Regions from separate parts of the Paenibacillus sp. cl141a genome, predicted to be linked through region 2. Evidence: riboswitches for the same ligand, from Rfam matches in the RefSeq annotation. Region 2 holds a riboswitch; each other region holds the start of a gene.
The links. A riboswitch is a leader RNA that binds a small molecule or an ion and turns the genes downstream of it on or off. The one in region 2 is predicted to bind cyclic di-AMP.
Positions count from the first base shown of each region.

Region 1: linked by a shared signal. The riboswitch ahead of BMX45_RS29830 (3D domain-containing protein) and the one ahead of BMX45_RS13975 (hypothetical protein) in region 2 are both predicted to bind cyclic di-AMP.
Region 3: linked by a shared signal. The riboswitch ahead of ehuB (ectoine/hydroxyectoine ABC transporter substrate-binding protein EhuB) and the one ahead of BMX45_RS13975 (hypothetical protein) in region 2 are both predicted to bind cyclic di-AMP.
Region 4: linked by a shared signal. The riboswitch ahead of BMX45_RS02820 (C40 family peptidase) and the one ahead of BMX45_RS13975 (hypothetical protein) in region 2 are both predicted to bind cyclic di-AMP.

Region 1 is NZ_FNZO01000019.1:11,806-15,899, reverse strand. Features, by position in the region: gene rsmA (16S rRNA (adenine(1518)-N(6)/adenine(1519)-N(6))-dimethyltransferase RsmA) at 1-263, opposite strand, end outside; gene rnmV (ribonuclease M5) at 267-812, opposite strand; gene BMX45_RS29830 (3D domain-containing protein) at 998-2,185, opposite strand; cyclic di-AMP (ydaO/yuaA leader) riboswitch at 2,455-2,669, opposite strand; gene BMX45_RS29825 (TatD family hydrolase) at 2,875-3,642, opposite strand; gene BMX45_RS29820 (HD domain-containing protein) at 3,738-4,094, opposite strand, start outside.
Region 2 is NZ_FNZO01000004.1:276,173-280,266, forward strand. Features, by position in the region: gene kdpA (potassium-transporting ATPase subunit KdpA) at 1-284, opposite strand, end outside; gene BMX45_RS32240 (potassium-transporting ATPase subunit F) at 315-389, opposite strand; gene BMX45_RS13970 (hypothetical protein) at 542-952, opposite strand; cyclic di-AMP (ydaO/yuaA leader) riboswitch at 1,083-1,251, opposite strand; cyclic di-AMP (ydaO/yuaA leader) riboswitch at 1,798-1,970, shown strand; gene BMX45_RS13975 (hypothetical protein) at 2,102-2,566, shown strand; gene BMX45_RS13980 (proline dehydrogenase family protein) at 2,716-3,636, opposite strand; gene pruA (L-glutamate gamma-semialdehyde dehydrogenase) at 3,834-4,094, shown strand, end outside.
Region 3 is NZ_FNZO01000013.1:168,927-173,020, forward strand. Features, by position in the region: gene ehuA (ectoine/hydroxyectoine ABC transporter ATP-binding protein EhuA) at 1-30, opposite strand, end outside; gene ehuD (ectoine/hydroxyectoine ABC transporter permease subunit EhuD) at 43-705, opposite strand; gene ehuC (ectoine/hydroxyectoine ABC transporter permease subunit EhuC) at 709-1,362, opposite strand; gene ehuB (ectoine/hydroxyectoine ABC transporter substrate-binding protein EhuB) at 1,364-2,185, opposite strand; cyclic di-AMP (ydaO/yuaA leader) riboswitch at 2,574-2,720, opposite strand; gene BMX45_RS26945 (SDR family NAD(P)-dependent oxidoreductase) at 3,089-3,832, opposite strand; gene BMX45_RS26950 (flavin reductase family protein) at 4,015-4,094, opposite strand, start outside.
Region 4 is NZ_FNZO01000001.1:591,270-595,363, forward strand. Features, by position in the region: gene BMX45_RS02810 (ROK family protein) at 1-729, shown strand, start outside; gene BMX45_RS02815 (hypothetical protein) at 1,037-1,564, opposite strand; cyclic di-AMP (ydaO/yuaA leader) riboswitch at 1,827-1,960, shown strand; gene BMX45_RS02820 (C40 family peptidase) at 1,964-2,440, shown strand; gene BMX45_RS02825 (stalk domain-containing protein) at 2,561-3,835, opposite strand; gene BMX45_RS02830 (2Fe-2S iron-sulfur cluster-binding protein) at 4,061-4,094, shown strand, end outside.

The DNA of each region.
Region 1 (4,094 bases), on a different contig from region 2:
AGGATAGGAATCAGGCGCTGATCGATTTCGACCGCGGTGACGTTTCCTGCCGTCTGCGCCAGCTTCTCCGTCAGTGCACCGATGCCAGGCCCGATCTCGAGCGCGCCCTTGTCTTTATCAAGTCCTGCAGCTTCCACGATTTTATACAAAATATTCTGATCGATGAGAAAGTTCTGGCCCAGACTTTTCTTGAAGGAGAATCCATGGCGTGAGATGATCTCCTTCGTCCGTCTTGGTGTTGATATATCCTCGATCCGACTCATTGGCTAAACGCCCCCTTCTTCCAGCTGTGCAAGTGCAGCCAGAAATTCTTCCCGCGATATTTGAAACATGGCCAATCGTTTGTGGAACTGCTTGCTGTTGCAGTATCCGATGCCCAGCAGATTGCCCATCGCCTTCCGTCTTGCCGCGGCCTCAGGGTGAGCCGATAATCCCGCCTCCAGCAGATCCTCCAAACTGATCAGGCTCTCTCCACCCTCAAAAGACGTGTGAACCCGCTCCAGCGCGCGCCGTATCGCCTCTGGCGAGGCATTCTCCACGCCGATATCCCCTTTCCGGGTAGCATCCGCTTCCGGAATGAAGGCGTGCTTGCAGCCGGGTACGCCCTGATCCACGATTTTGCGGATTCGTTCACCCGCATGGTCAGGGTCCGTCAATATGATAATGCCTCTGCGCTCCTGGGCAAGCGCTATGCGCTTCAGGATTTGTTTGTTGATCGCTGAACCGCCGGTTTCGATCGTATCGGCCTCTACGGCCCGTTTAATGGCAACGGTATCGTCCCTGCCTTCAACGACAATCACTTCTTTAATCATGCGTTCATTCTCTTCCTTCCCAAGCAGAGCAGGCTTGTACAACGTTAAGGTTCAACCCGTTTAGCCTTGATTACTCCGGTCTTAACAAAACAAAAGAAGAGGAAATATTCCTCTTCTTGATCATCATATATTATAAGCTAAATAGTATAGCATTAGAATGGCAAAGTAAATTGGAATTCATGCGTCTAGTTCAATTCAGGTTTAACCGGACCGATCACGTAAACGGTGCGGCCGCTCTTCCGGCCGAAATTCATGGCCGATTTCAACGAATCGTAATAGACATCGATTTTGTTGCCTTTGATGGCGCCGCCCGTATCTTCAGCACGGCGGAAGCCGATGCCCTCGATGTAGACCCACCACCCGATCGGGATGATGTTAGGATCAACGGCGATGGTGCGACCTTCCGTAACGCGAGTGCCGGATGCGGTACGCGTACCGATTCCTTGCTGCTCGGCCGAATACGCCGTCATCGACACGTTGTTCAATACCTTCTTGTATTTAAAATCAACGCCTGCGCGGGAAACCACGTTGTTCTCCACAGCCTTAGCGGTCGTTACTTTTTTCGTGCCGGACAATTTAGCCGGTGTAGCTTTTACATCGGTGGCTGCCGCCTGGACGATAACAGGCTTCTCCACTTTTTTCGTGCCTACGGCAATGATTTTATCCTTCGTTTTGCGTTCAATTTCTTGGGAGACCTTCGTCTTGGAAACCAGCTTGCCATTGTGGTAGACCTTCTCGTAATGGTTCACCATAAGACCAGGCTCGCCTCGCTGAATAACGCGGTTATCACCCTTTTCAAGCGATGGATCGGCCGTCTTGATCACGCGGAATTCGCGGTCTTCCGTTTCCTTAACTTTTTGCTTCGTGACGCGAACGACATGGATATTCATATTGCTGGTCAGCTTCGTGTCTTGCGACGGTTGTACTATATCTTCACCCTGGATCGTAACACCAGCCTCTTTGAGTACATGATCAACTGTATCCTGGGATGTAAATATGGTTTTGGTTTTGCTGCCTACCGTAACGTTGACTGGAATAGCTCTGTCAATAATAATTCGGTCTCCGTCCCGGATCGCGCCGTTCAGGGGCATCGAAATTTGATCTTGGGGACTCAACGTGATCGCTTGCTCATCCAGCAATTCCTGCAGCAACGATCCACGTGTTTCCACCGTAGTGACCCGGCCGTCGACGACAAGCTGAACTTCCTTGCCTGCCTGGTCATGTACAACCAACGATATGAGAAGTGATACCGTAACGGCACCCATGGCGCCGAGCAACATCAGTTGACGCAAATTGTCATGCTTCCATCTCAATGCGTAAGACATGCTGGATGATTGTGATTCATGGGTTTCTTCAGGTTGAAAAATGCCCACTATTCCATCCTCCTTCATAGTCCCGCCGTCTAGGTAAACGCATGAATGCATTTGACGTGACTATAGCAATTTTTCTCACAGGGCGCCCTGCTATCTATCTACACCCTGCGTCAATTCCCGTCTTCCGTCCATCTGCCATCACCTCCTGTTTACCAAGAGTATGATGAACCCTTCTCCATTATTCAAAAATAAAAGAAGCCATTGAAAGAGTACTAGAGGCTCTAACGTGGCTTCCTGATGAATGAAATCATGGAAATGGTATGCACGAGATTTCCCCTCTTATTTCGCTTACGGAGTTAGCTGTCGGGTTCGGACGTAAGAGAGACGCCCTATATCCGGATGCCCGCTCATGGCGAGATCCTTCAAATTCACCCCAAAGACCCGAAAAAGAAATCAAATACAGCTTCGTGCATCCAGACCAGTATGCACCGCAGTATCGGTTCCCCCGTTCTCCAGAATTTCGGAGATTAAGCGAGACGGTTCATGAAATATTCGGCTGCGACCTGCACATCGCAGCTTCTTATCACTGAAAAGATGATATCCTGTTTGTATGCAGGTTGTAAAGCGACATTCAACCACATTTTCTCATGTAAAAGGTTAAAATATTGTAATATCAACGCCTTTTCTGATTAAAAAACTTTAATTAATCGAAAAAGCTCCCTTTTTCATCACTTTTGCTCTCGTTTTCGTTAAATGCCAAATCGTTCCAGCGCATTTTTGGTGGTAATTTGGGCCAATTCCTCATAGGACAACCCTCTAATTTCGGCTGCCGCCTCCGCCACCAATTTTACATATGCGGTCTCATTTCGTTTCCCGCGGAAGGGATGAGGTGTCAGGTAAGGCGCGTCCGTTTCGATCAATAATCGATCAAGCGGAACCTTTGCCAAAACCTCTTTGGGCTGCTTCGCATTCTTGAACGTAATCGGCCCCCCAAACGAGATATGGAATCCCATATCCAGGCACATTTTGGCCGTTTCCCAGCTTCCGGAGAAGGAATGCATGACACCGCCGACCTCGGAGGCTTTTTCTTCACGCAAAATGTTAACGATATCTTCATGCGCATCCCGGTTATGAATGACAATGGGCATGTTCAATTCCCGGGCAAGCCCGATCTGGCGACGAAGCACACGGTGCTGCACTTCCTTGGGGGACGTATCCCAATGATAGTCCAAGCCGATCTCCCCGATTGCCACCACTTTCTCGTGACTGCATAAAGAGGCGATCCAATCCAGGTCCTGATCCTCCATGGTGATCGCATCTACAGGATGCCAGCCTATCGCTGCATATATAAAATCATAAGTCTCCGCCAGCTTCATCGTGGTCGGGATCGTCTCCCGGTTAAATCCGATATTGATCATCCGCGTAACGCCGGCTTCAAGCGCCCGCTGAATTGCAGCTTCCCGGTCTTCGTCGAATTGGGGAGCGTCCATATGAGTGTGCGTGTCGAACAGCATAATATCCACACTCTCCTTCCTGTCGTTTCTATGTCGCCTATTTTCCATTAGTTGGTTGAATGCAAGAGTAATAACGGTGTTGTCCTGTTTTGCCTGATTTAATGCTGTTGTTTGAAAACGTCGGCGATCCTTTCCGGCATTTGACCCAGGAGCGGGCCCACCTTCTCCTCCGGATAATAAAGATGATACCGCCCTTTATGAATGCCGCTGATCGAGCGTACGATATCGGATACCTCCGAGATTTCCCTCAGCTCGTCATGCCGGTCCAGAAGGAGAATCTGTTTCTCGTTAAGCGGCATATCGGAATGAACCTTATCATAAGGAAGATCCGTTGGAAAATCAATCTCCAGGTCATATTCCGGATGCAGCCCCACGGCGCGGAACGCTTGGCGGATCCCGTCGATGGTTTCCAGATCGATGTTGTCGATTTCTACGTATTTGTAGAGCTTCCGGTG
Region 2 (4,094 bases):
ATGCCGTTCGGGTTCAACGGCAGCACCTTCTGCAGCCGCAGAATCAAGTAGCCCGCCGCAACCAGCACGATATTCGTTAACACAAAGCTGACGGTATATCCTTTCCATGTCATCCCCTTGCGTTCTTTCAAGCCGATCAGAGCAAAGATCGGTTTCTCCGCCCAGGAGAACCATCTGTCCGTTCCATTGCTTTCATAACGAAACACCTGATATAGATAAGTTCCCAGCGGCTTGACCAGCAGCACCAGAACGAGTATAACGATGGCAATTTGTAAAATGCCCATGACGAATGCCTTCCTCCTTCAGCCGTTTCCCTAGAATTTTTCAGGGTGAATCAGCGCATAAATCAAATAGAGAAAAATAGAAATCGTGAATATCAACATGATCATCACGGCTGATCAGCCTCCGGTTCCGAAACCACGCGCCCGCACCAGGACATAAACAGCATGAGCAGTCCGTAGGTTCCTCCCAAAATGAGCACCATATATAAATCCTGCATGAATGTAACCTCCCCTAACTCTTGTGGCGTCAGTCCACACGCTTAGCTCATTACGGATGCCATCAGAAAGGACACCTGATGATGATTCGTATGAAGCACCACATCGGCACCCAGCCCTTTGTATATCAAGCGCGGATTGCCGGAATGGGTGATCACGTAAATCGACTCCGAGGTCCATGTCCGGCAGATCCGTAAATAGCGGCAGCACAGATTCAAGCTGCTTTCGAACAGAAACACCTTGCTGACGGGAAACTCGGGAATGATCCAGGTCTGCTCGTCTCTTGTATCAATCAAAATGATGGGTTTGCAGCCCAGTTCTCGCAGCCTCTGCTGCTCAGCCCGGTTGTTGGCTATGGCCGCAAACGGAACACGTTTGTGAATCAGCTGGCGGACGAATTCCTCCCCGGCCTTGTTCGGCGCGGATACCAGGATGAATTCCTGTGGTTTCTCCATCTTCGTTTCTCCTCCTAAGGTCAGAAAGAGAAGGCAACAACAAAGAAGCCTGCGGAAAGAGAAGAACTCTTCCCGCAGGCTTCTTAACAGGACACGGTGAAATACACCGTAGCCCAAGTCCACGACAATCGTTGCCTCTCTCGATACGCTTACGAGGTTAGCTGACGGATTCGGGCGTGAGAGTCGCCCTACCCATAGACCGTTATCTTGTCTATAGGATTCACCCCAGAGAGATCAGATTTATCTCCCGACTGGTTCCCCCGTTCCTTTTCCATTCAAGGACTCAGCGAAAATTAAAAACGAGTAGCATGTTATTCTATTAGCCATTGACTTGTCATCCAGACTGGGCATAACAGCACAGCAACAGGAGGTTCACGCGGTGAGAGTCGCCTCTACCTTCAAATCTCAGCAAGGCCCATGGTGCCTTCTCCTAAGATTCGATCCATATAAAGAACCCGGCGTAGCTCTCACACTGCCTTTAGATCTTTGTGGAACGACTGTCCGTATGCCTTGGTCGTTGATGACCGTCAATTCATAGTTCGTATCATACGTCCGGCCCTGCAGGATGTAAATGTGAGCAAAAACACATCTGGCGTTATGTCGAACAGGAACCAAGCAGTATTTCGTCTTTATCTTCCGAATACTGCTCTATACTATGTATTTCTCTTGTTTTCTCTTATTTATCGCAATCCAACGAGATACCGAGTTTTTGCCACGATAATAGATGACACGGCCGATTGTACGCGTTTTCTTTTACCGTTTTCATCACATTTCGGAATCTATTGGTCCCATACGGTCATTTACTTTTCGTTTCCTCCGGCGTATGATTCATCCATCTATTCGAAACACGTTATACGCCGAGCTCCCGACAGACCGGGAGACGGGGGAACCAAAGTCACCAGTCTTCGATTGGTGACTGGGGTGAATCCGCTGCGCCTAGGATCGAAGGGCCCAGTGGTAGGGTGCTCTCAGTCCGAATCCGTCAGCTAACCTCGTAGGCGCGTTGTTGAGAGAGAATACCATCCAAGCTTTGGCATAGCGGCCGCCGGTATTGGGCCTCTAACCATAAATAGGCCTGGAGAGCATCTCTGCTCACCAGGCCTATTTGCCGTGCATATAACATGCTTATAAAGGAGCGTAGATCATATCATGACGAAACTCATCGAGGCAGCGCTTACACCCGTCATCGAAACCGCAGTGCCTGCATTAGGTGAAGAGACTATCGGCCATATGGAGATATTTCGTTTCGATCGGGGCTCGGCCGAATGCTTTATCCCCTGGAGCGATCAAGGCTGGAACTGCGGCTTGTTCAAAGTCAGCTGCAAAGACGCGGCAGGATATGTCGAATATGCCCTGCCAAGCACGAGAGAATTTTCGGACCTGGTCCGCTGGGCATCCGTCTTCTCAAGGCTGAGAGGCATGTCCGTGACTGAGGCCATTCGCTATGCCCGAAAGCAGCAGCAGTGGGGACCCGCACGGATGCAACTTGCTGTATCCGCCCTCGCCGATCTGGAGATCAACCTGCATCGGCACATCACCCGAGAGCGGTTAGGCGGACTGCCACTGGAGCGCTCTTTCCTTATGAATTGCTCGGAGGCGTATTATCATTTCTAGGGGCAACAGCTACAGAGAGCTACTATCCCCGTTTCCTTTGGATTGGGCACTTCTAAGCAGCCTGATGTTTTTTGAAACCATGAAGAACCCCGTCAAAAAGCCGCTTATTTTATCAGGCATTTTGACGGGGTTCTGCAATCGGATCCCGCTCACTTGAACATATTTTTGAGCACCATCATCAGGTTGGCCGGCTTCTCTGCCAGCCTCCGGGTGAAATACGGGTACCACATCGTTCCATAGGGCATATAACACCGGATACGGTAGCCGTCCTGCGCAAGCGCTGCTTGATCGTTCATCCGCAGTCCATACAGCATCTGAAATTCATAGTCCTGTTTGTCTATGCAACTCTGTTCGGCAAATACCTTCACCCAGTCGATGATGTTGTCATCATGCGAGGCAATCGCGACGTAGGAACCTTGGTCGAAATGCATTTTAATCAATTTCTTGTAGTTGTCAATGACCTCCCGCTTCTGCTGAAAGGCGATGGTCCCCGGTTCTTTGTACGCCCCCTTCACCAGCCGCAGATTAACGCCGGCCCTGAGCAGGTTCTTCACGTCCTCCTCCGTACGGAACAAGTAGGCCTGCATCACGGTCCCCACATTCGTCAGCCCCTCCTTATGGAGGCGGAGTGTCATATCGATGGTCGCCTGGGTATACGGCGAATCCTCCATGTCCAGGCGAACGAAGTTCCGGTACTCTTTTGCCTTTCTTACCACTGACCTGATGTTTTCGTAAGCCTTCTCGGGGTCCAGGGCCATGCCCATCTGTGTCGGTTTCAAGGATACGTTCGATTGCACTTCGCGCTTCGCAATCCCTTCCACCAGCTTCAAATATTCCTCTCGGTACCCGGCCGCTTCGTCCAGCGTCGTAATGCCCTCCCCCAAATGATCCAACGTAACGAGAATGCCCTTCGCGTTCAGCCTCTCGATTTCGTCCAGCGCCTCATCCAAGGTATCGCCGGCAATGAATCGGCCAGCCAATTTCCGGCCGTACTTGATCGACAGCCATTTCACGAGTTTATTGCCGGACACCGTCAGGATCACTTTACGGTACAGCTCGGTTCCGTCCATGCGCGCGCCCCCTTTGCAAGGTAAACCAAAATGCACTCTATCTAACTCATATGCAAAAATCATGACGGCATGCAGGAAGACATACATATTTAAATAGAGGTTTTCACCAGGAGATCCTATCATGCCACCATGACGATCCGCAGCTGGACCATTTGCCTGAAGCTTCGATTCATATCATGTTAAGGAGGGGCCTCCCCATGCGAGCACCTTTTCGGAACGAACCATTTATGGACTTCAACAACGAGTGGAACAACAAGTTATACGATGCGGCGTTATCCGGGGTCGAAGCCGAGCTTGGCCAATCGTACCCCTTGATTATCGGCGGTGCCAAAATCCATACGGAACGTACCGCAAAGTCGGTCAATCCGTCGCGCAAACGCCAAGTCATCGGCGTCGTGTCCCAAGCGGATACCGAGCTTGCCGAGCAAGCCATTCAGACGGCGGCGCGTACTTTTGAG
Region 3 (4,094 bases), on a different contig from region 2:
AGCCTGCTCATCGATTACAACGGCATTCAATAGAGTCCCTCCTTATTTTCCACGCTGCAAATTCAAACGCTTCTCCAGCCTTTGCACCAGCAACGACGCAATATAACTGATGATCAGGAACAGAATCCCGACCAGCGTGTACGGTTCGAAAGCGCGAAATGATTGCGACACGATATTTTTGGCCGTCAGCATCATCTCAACCAGCGTAATGGCGCATAGAATCGGCGTTTCCTTAAACATGACAATCAAATAATTGCCCAGCACCGGAATGATCGGCGGCACCGCTTGCGGCAGTATAATGCTCCGCCAGGTCTGGGATTTCGTGTAGTTCAGTGCGGTTGCGGCTTCCCACTGTCCTTTCGGCACCCCTTCAATGCCGGAACGGTATACCTCCGACAGATACGTGCTGTAATGCAGCCCCAGGCCGATGACTCCCGCATAGAAGGCCGGAATCGAAATGCCCGTCAGCAGCGGCAAGCTGTAATACAGAAAGAACACCTGTACCAGCAAGGGGGTATTGCGAATAAATTCTATGATTCCTTTGGTGATGAGCGACAAGGGCTTAAATGTACTCCGCGCGGCAAAGGCAAGCAGCAGTCCGATAATCAATGCCACCACAAAAGCACAGAGCGTGACCCATACCGTCATTTTTAATGCACTCAGAAGCTGCGGCAGTATTTCAAACACATATTTCCAATCCCACATCCGCTACAGCCTCCCCGCGGTCAGTTTGCGCTCCAGCAGTCGAACCGCCATCGAGACGAGCGTGGCGATGACAAAATACATGAGGAGCAGAAGCACCAGAATCTCAGTCGTCCAGGAGATGTAATTGTTGCGGAGCACCATCGCCTGATACGTTAAATCCGCCATCGTGATGAAATAAACGAGCGAGGTGGATTTGATGAGTTCCACAAGCTGATTCCCGAACGGGGGAAGCATTCGCAGGGACGCTTGGGGCAGTATAACGTTCCACAGCCTCTGCCAAGGCTTCATGTTAAGCGCCACGGCAGCTTCCCACTGTCCTTTCGGAACGGCCAGCACCGCGCTGCGAACAATCTCGGAGCCGTACGCGCCGAAGTTAAGTCCGATCGCGAGAATCGCCGCCAGCATTTTCGGAAGCTCGATGCCGATGAACGGAAGGGCAAAATACAACCAGAAGAGCTGCACCAGCAAGGAGGTTCCCCGAAAGATTTCGACGTACACGGCCGTCGCCGTGCGGACGATCCACAGCTTCGACAGCCGGCACAATCCGGCTGCAAAGGACATCGCGATGGCCAGGATGGCTGAAAAGAACGCGACGATCATCGTGATCTCTGCTCCTTTGAGCAGCGTTGGAAGAAAATCGATCCAAGAATTCGGCATGCTATTCCCCGCAGAGCGCAGCGGCTGTCATCTCACCCGGGAGCTCTTCTTCCGTAAACCCGAACGCTTGCAAAATTTCCAGCAGCTCGCCCGACTCCTTCATCTTTTCAAGCTCTGCATTATAAGCCTCCTGGAACTCGGTATCCGCTTGGCGGAAAGCCGTAGCCCCGTAACCGCGAACGCTTTCGCCGTCGATGACCGGCTGCTCGAAATCATCCACGCGTTCGATGCTGTCGTCGCTGGCTGAATCCAGCATCGCCTGCAGGGACGGCCCCGTCATGGTAATCGCCTGCACCCGATCGGCCTGGAGGGCGCTGATCGCCGAAGCCTGGTCAGGGACCTGTACGATCCGGTCCGCAGGAATGCCCGACTTCTCCATGTAGCCGATTTCGACCGCGCCGGTCATGACGGCCACCTTGGCCTGCTCATTCTTGGCAATGTCCTCATAGCTTCCGAGTTCCATCGGATTCCCTTGCTTTACCGCAAGGGCTTCCCCGATGCTGTACTCCGGATTCGCGAACAGGACGGCAGAGCATCGGTCCGGATTTATGAACATGCCTGCCGTGATCAGATCAAACCGATCGGCCTGCAATCCGGCGACCAGCGAACCGAATTCCGTTAGCTCCCCTCTCATCTCCTTGATGCCAAGACGCTCCAGAATAACGCGGGCAATCTCAACCGCCTCGCCCGTGAGCTCCCCATTGGCTTCTTTGTAGGCATACGGCTTCTCGTTCGCAAACCCTACGGTGATATATCCCTGCTCGATGGCTCGATCCAGCGTACTTCCTTTGTCGCCGCAAGCCGCGAGCAATACCACCATCATCACGGACAACACCAGCACAACCACTTTCTTCAAAACCTTCCACAACCTTTCGTAATAGCTTTTCAATTTCTTAAAAAAAACGGCATGACGAATTTATCCGTGTTAGCACATGTGTTAACTTGGATATTTAGACATTCAGATACCTGTGCATGGGACGAGGCTTCAGGGAAGATGATTCATCGGCTTCCTTGCACGCTTTGCCCCCATGCCGTCTGATCGATTCAATTCGTTCCACATTTGCAGACGTTGCCCCTCCTCTGTAATTGAATGCAAAAAGACCACCAAACAGGGGATCTAGACATAGCTCCGCCAGCAGGGGGTCAAAAAATAGAGAAAAGGCCCCTATAGAGAATAAAGGGCCTTTTGTATGAACATCCATTATGTATGCAAGACCCATCCACTGCTGACGAGGTTAGCTGACGGACTCGGGTAAGATGGTACCCTACACTCGTGAATTCCAAGTGACTCGCCCCTGGTGAAACTGGTTCCCCCGCTTTCCGGAATATGTATGCCGGAAACTAAGCGTGTGTTCATGATAAAGGGAAGCACAGGAAAAGTCAAACCCCTTTAACCGCTTTTTCTGGAAATTCAGAAGTAAAAATACCGTTTTTTCAACGAGGATATCGAGCCTTTTGAACACCTTGTTTAAGGCTGTCCATACACCGGATTGGTCATGGAATCCATGCTCCATTTTCCGCTATATAGCAGGCATTTGACGGGTCATGCGGAAATCGTTCATGCCATATATGTTTTATGTCATGAAAGAGCCCCGGATTAGGCAGTCTGCCCGTATGAAATACGGGACCGAAAAAAAATTTTGAAACACTCCATAAATAAGTCTGATAACAACGCCTGGAATGACTTGAAAAAAAGCCTCGATGCTTAGCATCAGGGCTTTTCTCATCATACTGCGGTATAGCCGCCATCCACCAGCAGGCTCGTGCCCGTAATGAAGGAGGCATCTTCACTGGCAAGGAACAACACCGCTTTGGCCACTTCTTCCGGCTGTCCCAAACGGCCCATCGGATGAAGGCCGACCAGGTGCTGCGTGATCGCTTCCGTTCTTCCCTTGATCAGCGGCGTATCGATATATCCCGGACACACGGCATTGATTCGGATTCCTTTGGAGGCATAGTCTGCGCTGAGCGACTGGGTTAACAGCTTGACGCCTCCCTTAGCCGAAGCATAGGCGGTTACCCCTGCTTTTCCGACATGGCTATGGATCGAGCCGCAGTTTACGATTGCCCCTCCGGTTCCTTGGGACAGCATTTGCTGAATAACATACTTATCGCACAGGAAGACCCCTGTCAGATTAATATCAATCGTTCTCTGCCAGTTATCCATCGTTAACTGATCGGCAGGAGCATCATGGGCAATGCCTGCATTGGCGAACAATACATCGACACGGCCAAAATGCTGCACCGTCTGATCCACCATTTTTGCGACTTCCTGCTCTTGGGTTACATCCGTTTTGACGAACAGCGCTTCGAAGCCGACTCCTCTCAATTCGTCGGAAACCGCTTGGCCCTGGTCGGAATAATCCGCGATAACGACCTTGGCTCCCTCTTTTGCAAAAAGTCTGACTGCCGCTTCGCCAATCCCGCTGGCGCCCCCCGTCACAATGACAACCTTGGAATCAAATTTCATGCGTTGATCACTCCTATGTTGTAAATTCATCAACCGGCTATCCATTCATGTAGAATGGGCAAATACCGACCATGATATTCCAATCCCCCGTTTCCTACTGAATGACCAGCAACCTATCGACGAAAAAGAATGTTCGCTAAAAATAGTCGCTAAGCAATAACCCTATTCAAGCTCAAGCCCTATCAGACCGGCCGCTCCATCGTAAACATCTCTCCCAGGGTCGAATAGATATTTCCTGCCATGCGGCTCACAGGTTTCAACT
Region 4 (4,094 bases), on a different contig from region 2:
GGAACGGTTAACAGCCGGGAGGGCATTGTCATTCACGGCACGAATTTGCCGGAATGGACCAACGTCCCTCTCAAAGCCTGGATGGAACGAGATCTGAATACGGAAGTACAAGTGCTGAATGATGCCAATGCAGCCGCATGGGGCGAATATGTAAGAGGTGCCGGCCGAGGGTCGACGAACATGGTTTACGTGACGCTCAGCACAGGCATCGGTTCAGGCATCGTGCTGGATGGCAAGCTGTTTCTGGGCAGCAATTCCTTTGCAGGGGAGCTTGGGCATCATATCATTGATCCCAGCGGTCCGCAGTGCAATTGCGGCAGCCATGGCTGCTGGGAGGTGTTTGCTTCAGGAACGGCCATCGGCCTGGCAGCATCCCAGCGGATGCTTACCCAGACCAGCGTTATTTCTGAACTGGCCGCAGCCGATGGAGGCGTGAACGCCAGGCATGTATTCGAGGCTAAACGTCTTCATGACCCCGTCGCAGTGGAGGTCATCGATCGTGCCGTTTATTACATGGCGCTTGGAATGGTTAACGTCATTCACAGCTTCAACCCCGATCGCATCGTGGTTGGCGGGGGTGTGAGCAGAGCAGGGGAGCTCCTATTCCCGCAGCTGCGGGAAATGACGGATAAGCTCGTCATGCCGTCCTATCTAGGAACGTACGAGATCGTTCCTGCGGGACTGCGGGACGATGTTGGCCTGGTGGGAGCCGCAGCCTTGTTCCAATAGTACATTCGTAAAGAAAAGGCAACAAAAGCCGCCCTTCAAGGGCGGCTTTCTGATTATTTCATGAAGAGAGCGGGAAACGGAGCGATCATATTTGCGTAAGCGAAGTCCGTAACTTGTGACAGGTGATAGGCGTAAACCGTAAGCCGTCATCCGTTTTCACTGGAGTCGAGTTTTTGGTTTCCTATTAGGTTTGTTTGTATCCGACAAACAATAAGCGGTTGCCCGCACTTTCCCGCCCGCCGACGGAAGCCGCCGGCTCCAAACCCGCACGCGAGGCGGCCTGCAGGCTTGGAGCCGGCGGCTTCCGCTATTCCATGTATTTTGATGCGTCGAACGTAATCATGCTCGTATGGTTGGCATGCTCGATCAGTGAGGAGAGCCTGGTCACTTCGCGTTCCTTCTTGCGCGCCTGCGCCTGATAAGCTTCCGGATCGTATAAGGCCACGTTAAACAGCGTTACGGCGCCATCTCCGCTTCCCCGGCCGTTCTGGCGCTCCAGCTTCTTGCGGGAGCCGAGATGGGCAAGTTGTCCGATATCGCTGCGCATTTGTTTGGCGAGCTCGATCGCCTCCATGATGGTCATGTCGGAGCCGTTCCAACTAATGGTCTGCGTCGTGTTGGAGATTGCCATCAGCAGATCCAGCTTTCTGTAATCCGCTGCGGCGGCTTCGATCTCTTCCGTAATGGCATCCACGCTTCGTGCAGGATACTCCGCCGTTTCCCCTTTTTCAATGATCGTGCTGCTGTTGTTCAAGCGTTCCGACATCAATTGATTCATGAGACGGTTGATTGCTGCCCGGACTGCCAAAGCTTCAGCCATCGTGATTTGACTCATAAGCGAAGGATCACCTCTTTGATTTCTTGTCTGAATATGTAAACGTTCCGAACTGCCAAAAAGTTGCATGCCCGTTCATAAAACGTCGCCGGAGGCTCGATGGAGTGTTACATAATTGTCATGAGTATGTGAGATGGCATTATGAAAATACATGAAAATTTTCAGCCTAAACGACATTGATTAACATATAGTGATAGATTTCTAGGATATTATTGACAGCATCCTTGCTTGTATACTATATTAAGAGAAGGTTACAAAATGTTAATGAATTTTGCCGAATTTCGTTTGTGAAAACGGGGGAACCGTCTTGGGTGAATTATTCTTGTACCATAGAGAGTATAGGGAACCTTCAACCGAACCCTTAGCTAACTCCGTAGGCATCGAAGGAGAGAACATATTTTGAAGAAATTTGTCATCACATTGCTTGGGTCTGCAATTATTTTTTCTTCAGGTGCCGTATCAGCCTATGCTGATCAACAACCGAATTTTCAGCATCAAGTGAAGCAATTGGTAGGAACGCCTTATAAATGGGGCGGAACAACGACAAGCGGATTTGATTGCTCCGGATTTATTCTGTATATGTTTAGAAATTTCGACTTGGATCTTCCACGCACTTCCCAGAGTCAGGCTAATGCCGGGGTTCATGTGGATCGCGAGGATCTGAGAGTCGGAGATTTGGTATTCTTCAATACAAGCGGAAGCGGCATTTCCCATGCGGGCGTTTACATTGGAGATGGACAATTTGCGCATGCTTCCAGCAGCAAGGGCGTAAGAATCAGCAAGCTTAGCGACTCCTATTACGAACCGCGTTATGTTACGGCGCGCCGTGTATTGAGTCAAGAGAACTATGCTAAACTGGTAGGAAGCGCGAGCTAATTGGAATACGCAGTTTAGAGTGCGATACATAACCGGAAAGCCTGACAAGAGATGATCTTGTCAGGCTTTCTTTTTTTTTTGAAGATTATAATTGGGGATGCTGCGAAAGGATTCATTAGATTATTCCTTTACGACAGAGGCATTCACGGCGGCTTCCATGCCATTATTATAGGAACGGAACAAGCCCAGACGCCAGAAGGCGGCACCTTTCAGACCATAGCGCTTGGCCAAGCCGAGCTTATCGTCGACGGATGTGGCGGTTTCGCTGCTTAAGCTGATGCCGAGCAGGAGCTTCTGCTTAGGAACGCCTGCCTGAAGTGCCTGCTGAATGGCTTGGTCCACCAGACTGTTGGGTTCAGGAACCTGGGCTTTAGTGCCAACCGGATTGTACTGATACGCCATGACGATGAGATCGTCGGCAAGGGAGGCCAGCGTCTTGTAATCATAGCCTTTATAGGCGCTGTTCAATGGCGGAACCGCTAAGGACAGAGCCATGTCGCTCGGCAATGCCGCTTTCAATTGCTTGACGTAATCATTAAGCAGCTTCTGCTGCTTCACGGCATCCAGTTTAAAACCGAGCCCTTCGAAATCAAGCACCACGCCGCCGAATCCGTTATCCGCCACCGCGGTTGTGATGCCCTCAATGGACTTTTGGCGTAGGCTGCTGTCGCTGAGGACTTTGGTTAATTCGCCGTTTCCGTCCAAAGCGTATACCATCAGGTACGGTTTAATCTCCCGATCCGCTGCATCCGCAACAATCGATTGCGGAGTCACGTCGCCGGCCGGCGCAGGCAGACGATACTCGTCGCCTTGAAGCGTAAACTGACCTTCCCGATCAATGCGGCTCCAGCCGAAGGCGACTGAATTCATGGATGCTACGAGATCCCGCTCTTGGAAAGATTGCAAAGCGTAAAAGGCTCTTAGATGCATTTCGCGCTGCGGCGACACGAGGGAGACCGTGCGAGTCGCCTGATTCCAGCCCACATTGACGCCGAATTGGCTGCTGAACGAGCTGAGCGGAATCAGAACGCGGCCTTCCCGCTGGACAGGGGGAGCGGCCAGCTTCACTTTTTTACCGTTGACGGTTGCGCTCGTGCTTCCCACTTGAAGCAGCACTTCCGTCGTTTGACCTTTCACCTCGCCGATGGCCTTCACCGTTTGCGTCTTGCTGTTCCACGTGATTTGAATGCCGAGCGCCTCACCGACCGTCCGGAACGGCACGTAAGTGACCCCTTTGTCTATCCTGGGAGCTGCATCGAATGTAAGCGCAACGTCATCCAGCTTTACCGAAATGGCAGGCGCAGCATGTACCTGGCCGATATGGGGAGCGGTTCCGAGCAGAGATAAGGCAAGAACGGCAGCGACGGCCGTTTTTCCTATTGGTTTATGCAGCATGCTATTGTTTTCCCTCCAATCCAATAAAATAATAGAATGATTCTCATAGAATATGGAATTTGCTCTAGCATACGCTAGTATAGCAAAATTTTCATAGAGTTCCAATTGCATGATGTCATAGAATCGATAAGAGTAAGCATGTTGATTTTTTAAACTTTCCAGTATAATAATTGAAGGAATTCATACATAACCTGATGATTGTACATTGCATAGGGGGATAAAGGCGTGTTTAAATTCTGGAAAAACAAAAAGGGCGGGA